DNA from 2 places in the Streptomyces sp. NPDC033221 genome. Region 2 is predicted to be linked to the other one. Evidence: riboswitches for the same ligand, from Rfam matches in the RefSeq annotation. Region 2 holds a riboswitch; the other holds the start of a gene.
What was found. A riboswitch is a leader RNA that binds a small molecule or an ion and turns the genes downstream of it on or off. The one in region 2 is predicted to bind glycine.

Region 1 (4,416 bases), on a different contig from region 2:
ACGGGTCGGGCACCCAGCGGCTCTACAACTTCCGGGACGTCGTCGTCCTGAAGATCGTCAAACGGCTGCTGGACACCGGGGTGTCCCTGCAGAACATCCGCACCGCCGTCCGGCACCTGCGTTCCCGCGGGCTGTCCGACCTGGCGAGGATGACCCTGATGAGCGACGGCGCGACGGTCTACGAATGCACCTCGCCCGACGAGGTCGTCGACCTGCTCCAAGGCGGGCAGGGCGTCTTCGGCATCGCGGTGGGCGTGGTGTGGCGCGACGTGGAGGGCGCGCTGTCGCAGCTCCACGGGGAGCGGGTGGACACCGGCGAGACGCTGGTCCGGCACAACCCGCACGACGAGCTGGCGCGGCGGCGCAACCGGGCGGGCTGAGCGGCGGCTGTACGGCGTTGCCGAACCGGCCGTGTCGTACGGGCCGTAAAGCGTGGCGTGGCGGCTGACGTATCGCGTTCGGGCGCGCCGCTGCGCGCGCCCGGTGCGGCGGTCGGCCGTGCCGCTGCCACGTCTCTGTCACGCCTCTGCGGTACCAGGAACACCACGGAAGCCCGTGGGCCCCAGGAGTCTCCTCCAGCGCCTCCGAGGGCGTCTCAGCGGGCTGCCCGTGCCGCCCGCCAGGGTCGGTCGGCGCGATTGTCAGTGGTGTGGGGGACCATCAGTCGTGTGAGACGTGCGCCGACGATCCTGCATCTGGACATGGATGCGTTCTTCGCGGCCGCCGAGCAGGCGGCCAAGCCGAGCCTGCGCGGAAAACCCGTGGTGGTGGGCGGGATCGGCCCGCGCGGCGTGGTCTCCACGGCGTCGTACGAGGCCCGCGTCTTCGGCGTGCGCTCCGCCATGCCGACCGCCCAGGCCCGCCGCCTCTGCCCGAACGCGGCCTATCTGACGCCGCGCTTCAGCTTGTACCGCCAGGTGAGCGATGCGGTGATGGAGCTGCTCCACGAGCTGTCGCCGCTGGTCGAGCCGCTCAGCCTGGACGAGGCGTTCGTCGACCTGGAAGCCGGCGGCATCGAGGCGGACACCGCGGCGGTGCGGGCGGTGGGGGAGCGGCTGCGGCGCGACATCAGACGCCGGACGGGGCTGACCGGGTCGGTGGGGCTGGCCGGGGTCAAGATGCTGGCCAAGATCGCTTCCGAGCAGGCCAAGCCGGACGGAATCGTGGTCATCGAGCCGGGCACGGAGCGGGAACTGCTCGGCCCGATGACGGTGCGCACGCTGCCCGGCGTCGGCCCGGCCACGGCCGAGACGCTGCGCCGGTCGGGCATCCACACGGTCGCCGAGACGGCGGAGGCGGGCGAGGCGGAGCTGGTACGGCTGCTGGGCAAGGCGCACGGCGCCGGGCTGTACGCGATGGCGCTGGGCCGCGACGAGCGGCCGGTGGTGGCCGAGCGGGACGCGAAATCCATATCGGTCGAGGACACCTTCGAGGTGGACCTGACGGACCGGACGCGGGTGCGGGCCGAGCTGACGCGGCTGGCCGACCGGTGTGTGCAGCGGCTGCGGGCCGCCGGGCGCTCCGGCAGGACCGTCGTGATCAAGGTGCGTAACTACGACTTCTCGACGCTGACCAGGTCGGAGACGCTGCGCGGGCCCACGGACGACCCCGGCGTGGTGCGGGAGGCCGCGGCGCGGCTGCTGGACCTGGTGGACACGACGGGCGGCGTACGGCTGCTGGGCGTGGGGGTGACCGGCCTCGCGGACTTCACGCAGGAGGACCTGTTCGCCCAGCTGGCGACGGAGAAGGCCGCCGAGGAGGAGGCCGAGCGGGAGCGCCGGGCGGCCGACGAGGCCGCGCGGATGGCCGCCGACGAGCCCGAGCGGCCCCGGCGGTGGCTCCCCGGGCTTGACGTGCTGCATGAGGACCACGGGGCAGGGTGGGTGCAGGGGAGCGGCGTCGGCCGGGTGACCGTACGGTTCGAGCAGCCGTGGACCGGGCCCGGGCGGGTCCGCACGTTCCCGGTCGAGGACCCGGCGCTGCGGCCCGGCGAGCCGCTGCCGCTGGTGGGCGGTCCGCCGGACGGGTGGCGGGACGGACTGCCCGGTGGGCCGGGCGGCTCGGGCGACCGCGAGCCAGGGGAGCCGGGCGGTTCCGGTGACCGCGAGCCAAAGGCGACGGACGGGGTCGGTGCCGACGGCTTCAGGGAGCCGGACAGGCCTGGCCTCCACGCCGCCCCTGGGGAGCCGGGCGGACCCGGCGTTTCCGGTGATCGCGAGTCCCGAGAGCCAGGCGTACTCACGAGCCCCACTAGCCCCACGAGCCCCACGAGCCGCGAGAGCCGCACGAGCCGCGAGAGCCGGGCAAGCCGCGTGCCGGAGGAGGAGCCCGGCGGCCTCGTGGCTCCGCCGCCCGGTGGTCAGTCCTCGGTGCCGGCCACCCGCCCGAACTCCGTGTCGGCGGGCGCGGCGTCCGACCCGGGCACGGGATCGGGGGCCGGGATGTCCAGACGGTAGTGGTGGTAAAGCTGTAGTTCCTGCTCCGGCGAGAGGTGGCGGCCCACCCCGAAGTCCGGCGCATCCCTGATCAGCCTGCGGTCGTAGGGGACGTGCAGCGCCTCGTCGACCAGGTCGCTGGGCTCCAGGGGCACGAACGCGTCCCGGCTGAAGATCCCGGTGCGTACGGCCGCCCATTCCGGTTCACCGGTCGCGTCGTCCAGGTACACCTCGTCGACGGTGCCGATCTTGGTTCCGTTCTTGTCGAACGCCTTGCGGCCGATCAAGCTGCGGGGATCGATATCGGTCTGCACGGTCCCTCCAAGTGGTCGCAACTGCCTTGTGACAACTACCAAACGGCACAATTCATGCCCCGGCCACTCGAAGGAACGTCCGTTCGCCGCGCTGGTAGGCTGGCGAACGGCTGCAGACCCCATGCGGGAGAGTCCTTCGTCGATCATGACGGAGGCGCCGAAGGAGCAACTCCTCCCCGGAATCTCTCAGGCTCACGTACCGCATGGACGAGGTCACTCTGGAAAGCAGGGCGGGCCACGGACGGGCACAGCGCCGGAAGCCCCTCCTCACCGACGGTGAAAGCCGGTGCCGCGTACGGGACCGGTGAAGCTCTCAGGTTGAGATGACAGAGGGGGAGGCCGTCCGGGCACCAGCGCCGTGGTGCCCCGCGTAGGTCGAAACGACCAGGAGGCCCCCGCAGATGACCACCAATCGCATCTCCCTGACCGAGCTGGAACGAGGTACCCCGTTCGAGCAGCGGCATATCGGCCCCGGTCCGGAGGCCCAGGCCAAGATGCTCGCGCAGGTCGGGTTCGGATCGCTGGACGAACTCACCGCGGCCGCCGTACCGGATGTGATCAAGAGCGCGGAGGTGCTTGGGCTGCCCCAGGGCCGTTCCGAGGCCGAGGTGCTGGCCGAGCTGCGGGCGCTCGCGGACCGTAACCAGGTGCTTGCTCCCATGATCGGGCTCGGCTATCACGGCACGTTCACCCCGCCGGTGATCCTGCGCAACGTGATGGAGAACCCTGCCTGGTACACGGCTTACACCCCGTACCAGCCGGAGATCTCCCAGGGCCGTCTAGAGGCGCTGCTCAATTTCCAGACCATGGTCGCCGACCTGACCGGCCTGCCGACCTCCGGTGCCTCCCTGCTGGACGAGGGCACGGCCGCCGCCGAGGCGATGGCCCTCGCGCGGCGCGTCGGCAAGGTCAAGCAGGGCGTCTTCCTGATCGACGCCGACTGCCTGCCGCAGACCGTCGCGGTGATCGAGACCCGCGCCGAGCCGACCGGCGTCGAGGTCGTGGTGGCCGACCTGTCCGAGGGCATCCCGGCGGAGGTGGCCGAGCGCGGCGTCTTCGGCGTGCTGCTCCAGTACCCCGGTGCCTCCGGCGCCGTACGGGACCCGCGGGCCCTCATCGAGCAGGTGCACGAGCTGGGCGCGATCGTCACCGTCGCCGCCGATCTGCTGGCGCTGACCCTGCTGACCTCGCCGGGCGAGCTGGGCGCCGACATCGCCGTCGGCACCACGCAGCGGTTCGGTGTCCCGATGGGCTTCGGCGGCCCGCACGCCGGATTCATGGCCGTACGGGAGAAGTTCGCCCGCAGCCTGCCCGGCCGCCTGGTGGGCGTCTCGGTGGACGCCGACGGCAACAAGGCGTACCGGCTCGCCCTCCAGACGCGTGAGCAGCACATCCGCCGGGAGAAGGCCACCAGCAACATCTGCACCGCGCAGGTGCTGCTCGCGGTGATGGCGGGCATGTACGCCGTGTATCACGGCCCGGACGGCCTCGCGGCCATCGCCCGCCGTACCCACCGCTACGCCTCCATACTGGCGGCGGGCCTGCGCGCCGGCGGCGTCGAGGTCGTGCACGGCGCGTACTTCGACACGCTGACCGTACGGGTGCCGGGCCGCGCCGCCGAGGCGGTCGCCGCGGCCCGCGAGGCCGGGGTCAACCTGCGGCTGGTC
Region 2 (4,416 bases):
CGCGAACATCGCCGCCGCGTTGGCCTGCGCACCGGAGTGCGGCTGCACGTTCGCGGCCTCGGCGCCGAACAGCGCCTTGATCCGGTCGATGGCGATCCGCTCGACCACGTCGACGTGCTCGCAGCCGCCGTAGTAGCGGCGGCCCGGGTAGCCCTCGGCGTACTTGTTGGTGAGGACCGAGCCCTGGGCCTCCATGACGGCGGCCGGGGCGAAGTTCTCCGACGCGATCATTTCGAGGGTGGACTGCTGACGGTGGAGCTCGGCGTCGACGGCGGCGGCGACGTCGGGGTCGAGCTCGTGGAGGGAGCTGTTCAGAAGCGACATGACTCTTCCTGGGGTTCGCGGGACGCACGGCCCCGCCGGGCGGCGGGTGGGCGTATCAGCCGGTGAAGGCGGTGTACTCGTCGGCCGTGAGCAGGTCGTCCGGCTCGCCGCTGACCTTCACCTTGAACAGCCAGCCGCCCTCGAACGGGGCGGTGTTCACCAGCGAGGGGTCGCTCACCACGTCCTCGTTGATCTCCGTGACCTCGCCGTCGACGGGGGAGTAGAGATCGCTGACGGACTTGGTCGACTCCAGCTCACCGCAGGTCTCGCCCGCCGTGACCGTGTCACCGACCGCAGGGAGCTGCACGAAGACGACGTCGCCGAGCGCGTTGGCGGCGTGCTCGGTGATGCCGATCGTCGAGACGCCCGCCTCGGCGGCCGACAGCCACTCGTGCTCCTTGCTGTAACGCAGCTGCTGGGGGTTGTTCATGACTTGATTCTCCTGGATGCGGTGGCGTGCTTGCTGCAGGGGTCTTGACAGGTGAGACGCAAAGACGGCTCGGGCGGAGGTACGCGCGTCACTTCCGGCGCTTGTAGAAGGGCAGCGCCACGACCTCGTACGGCTCATGGGTGCCACGGATGTCCACCGCCACACCGGCCGTCCCGGGCGCGGCGTGCGCGGCGTCCACGTACGCCATGGCGACGGGCTTGCCGAGGGTGGGCGAGGGGGCACCCGAGGTGACCTCGCCGATCACGGCGCCGTCCGGGCCCACGACCGGGTATCCGGCGCGCGGCACGCGGCGGCCCTCGGCGATCAGACCGACCAGCTTGCGGGGCGGCCGGGTCTCGGCGCGGTCCCGGGCCGTCTCCAGGGCGGCGCGGCCCACGAAGTCGCCGCCGTTCGTCGTCTTCTCGAACTTCACGACCCGGCCCAGGCCCGCGTCGAACGGGGTGGTGCCGGTGGTCAGCTCGTGCCCGTACAGCGGCATGCCCGCCTCCAGGCGCAGCGTGTCCCGGCAGGACAGGCCGCACGGCACCAGGCCCGCGTCCTGACCGGCCGCGGTCAGCGCCTCCCAGAGGGTGACCGCGTCCGCCGGGCGGACGAACAGCTCGAAACCGTCCTCACCGGTGTATCCCGTACGGGCGATCAGCGCCGGCACGCCGGCGACGGTGCCGGGCAGCCCGGCGTAGTACTTCAGGCCGTCCAGGTCGGCGTCCGTAAGGCCCTTGAGGATGCCGCCGGACTCCGGGCCCTGCACGGCGAGCAGCGCGTACGCGTCCCGGTCGTCGCGTACCTCGGCCTCGAAGCCGCTCGCCCGCTCGGTGAGCGCATCCAGCACGACCTGGGCGTTGGAGGCGTTGGCGACGACCATGTACTCCGTCTCGCCGAGGCGGTAGACGATCAGGTCGTCCAGGATGCCGCCCTCGGCGTCACAGATCATGGTGTAGCGGGCGCGGCCGACGGCGACGCCGCCGATGTTGCCGACGAGTGCGAAGTCCAGCAGGTCGGCGGCGCGCGGTCCGGTGACGGTGATCTCGCCCATGTGCGAGAGGTCGAACAGGCCGGCGCGGGTACGGACGGCGACGTGCTCGTCACGCTCGCTGCCGTAGCGCAGCGGCATGTCCCATCCGGCGAAGTCGGTCATGGTCGCGCCGAGCGCGCGATGCGTCGCGTCCAGCGCGGTCCGGCGGGGGGCTTCGGTCATGGTGAGGGCTCCCGGGCATGGGTGACAAGACGGTCTCCCCATCTGTCATCGGAACCTGAGAGGTTCACCGGAAGGCCGTCACCGGTCCCGGTTTGCACCTTGGGTGGAGCCACACCACGGCGGCCCGCTTTTCAGATCTGCCTCGCCCGCGCGGTATCGGGGCCTGAGAGATTCAAGGGAGGACTTGCTCCTTCGGCGCCCCGCCGTGACGGCCGGGGACTCTCCCGCGCGGATTCAAGCGGCCGGTATGCAATTGGCTGAGCGTGGCACCCGTACGAGGAACGCACACGGAGCTGTGCGGTCCGGCACATGGCGCGCACATCATCGCACGGGATCGCCGGATACAGGAGCCCTGGTCGTACCGGTGTTCGCAGGGGCGTCACAACAGTGTCCGCGGACTGTACGGATCGTGCCGTTTCCTTGAAGCGCATTACCTTTTCTTGACACTCTGCGGGTAAGGGGACGGAACCACCGGACCGGGAGGGGCGATCACGGTGCACAGGCAAGCCGCATTCGCGACAAGTCCGGGAGGCGTGCCCCCGGGCTGTGTCCCGGAGCCGGCCCCGGCCGCCGTGCCGGGGCCCCGGCGGCTGCCGCTCGGGGTGGTCCGCCCCGGCCGGGCGCGGACCGCCGCGCCGGACGCGCCGGCGGTGGACGTCGTCGACCTCAGGGACGGACGCGCCCCGCGCGAGGCGGCCGAACTGCACTTCACGGCCGGTGACGTGGTGGTCGTCTCCGGCCTGCCGGGCAGCGGCAAGAGCACGCTCATGCTCCGGCTGGTGCCCGCCCACGACCAGCAGGGCGCGGTGGTGCACCGCGTGGACTCGCAGGACGTACGGGAGCGCTGGGAGCGTGGCCGGCTGCGCCGGTTCCCGTACGCGCTCTACCGGCCACTGGTCAGGGCGGCCCACTACCGGGGGCTGCGGCAGGCGCTGCGGTCGGGGCGGAGCGTGGTGGTGCACGACTGCGGGACGCTCGCGTGGGTACGTCGCTGGCTCGCGCGCGAGGCCCGGCGCGGCGGACGCGGCCTGCACCTGGTGCTGCTGGACGTACCGCCCGGGGTCGCGCTGTCCGGGCAGCGCTCACGCGGCCGCGGGGTCTCCGGTTACGCCTTCGCCCGGCACCGGCGCGCGGTACGGCGGCTGGCCGCCCGCGCCCGGGCGGCCCGGCTCCCCGCGGGCTTCACCTCGGCCGTCCTGCTGGACCGGCCCGCGGCGGGCGCGTTGCGGCGGATCGGCTTCGAGTGAGGCCGAGGCGCGGACGGCCGTACGCTCCCTGATGTCCGCGATATCCGCAATTCCCGCGATATCCGCAATTCCTGCGATAGCCGTGATGCCGGACACCTGACGGGCCGTACGGAATGTTCCGTACGGCCCGTCAGAACCGGTCCTAGCTTCGGCATATCTCCCGCATACGCGCCTCCTCCGGACGCCCCCGGGCCGATCTAAAGGCCCAGGGCCTTGAGCAGCACCGTCGGCAGCGACAGTACGGAGTTGAGCAGCGAGCCGCCGGGCTGCTTCGCCGCGTCGTCGGCCGGCCGGCCCTCGGCGGCCGGCTGCGGGGCGGCGGGCTGCTGCCGCGGCGCGTCGTCGGCCGGCTGCGGGTCGCTGGTCGGCGCCTTCGGCTGGGCCGCCGACTGGTCGTCCGCCTCGGCCGCGGGCTCGGCGGCGGGCTGGGCGGGCCGGTCGGCCGCCTGGGTGGCGGGCTGGGCGGACGGCTGCTGACGCAGGTCGCCGAGCAGCTTGTCGATGCCCAGGATCTTGAAGATGTCCGAGACGGACCGGGCCACCGAACCGGTCAGGCTCACGGCGTCGGAGGACTCTCCCGGCGCCGGGGCCCGGAACGCGGCCAGCTCGTCCACCTGCGTGCGCAGGTTCTGCGAGGCCTGGCGCAGCTGGACGGAGTCGGCCGAAGCCGACCGGTCGGAGTCCTCGTTCAGCATGTCCGCCATCCGCTGCGCGTCCGCGAGGACGGTGTCCAGGCGGGTGCGGGCGGCCCTGACCTCCACGGAGTGGCCGCGGCTGTCGGCCGACTTCTCGGCCAGCTCGGTGGAGGCGTCCGCCAGCCTGCTGATGTCGTCGACGATGATGCTCTGGTTGCGGACCGGGGGCTTGGGGCCTTCCGACGCGGCCGCGGAACCCACGGCGCCGAGGGCGAGGGCGCCGACGGTGGCGGCGCTGACGAGGGTGGCGGCGGTCCGGTGCGTTGCCATCAGGAGACGTGCCTTTCTGTAGGAACGGAACGGCAGGGCAAGATCACCCTGGAGCCACCTTCGGAGCGGTGTGCACGGTCCGCAACCGCTCGCGCGCGTTCGGTGGTCATCCGGACGCACCAGGGCTCCTCCCGTCTGCTGGCGTTAGGGTCGTCGACCAGGTAAAGCGCGGTACGAGCGGTACGGAGCGGGTGGGTGGAGATGGACTTTCCGGAGCAGGGCATTCCGCGGCTG

Region 1: another riboswitch for glycine. It lies ahead of gcvP (aminomethyl-transferring glycine dehydrogenase); the one in region 2 lies ahead of gcvT (glycine cleavage system aminomethyltransferase GcvT).

The regions. Positions count from the first base shown of each region.
Region 1 is NZ_JBVIQN010000029.1:8,522-12,937, forward strand. It holds gene ACZ53K_RS30480 (MerR family transcriptional regulator) at 1-380, shown strand, start outside; partial or broken gene ACZ53K_RS30485 (DNA polymerase IV) at 669-2,066, shown strand; gene ACZ53K_RS30490 (PRC-barrel domain-containing protein) at 2,360-2,749, opposite strand; glycine riboswitch at 2,864-2,961, shown strand; gene gcvP (aminomethyl-transferring glycine dehydrogenase) at 3,151-4,416, shown strand, end outside.
Region 2 is NZ_JBVIQN010000007.1:280,089-284,504, forward strand. It holds gene glyA (serine hydroxymethyltransferase) at 1-324, opposite strand, end outside; gene gcvH (glycine cleavage system protein GcvH) at 380-754, opposite strand; gene gcvT (glycine cleavage system aminomethyltransferase GcvT) at 843-1,970, opposite strand; glycine riboswitch at 2,003-2,111, opposite strand; glycine riboswitch at 2,112-2,207, opposite strand; gene ACZ53K_RS12120 (AAA family ATPase) at 2,504-3,217, shown strand; gene ACZ53K_RS12125 (hypothetical protein) at 3,415-4,182, opposite strand; gene ACZ53K_RS12130 (enhanced serine sensitivity protein SseB) at 4,384-4,416, shown strand, end outside.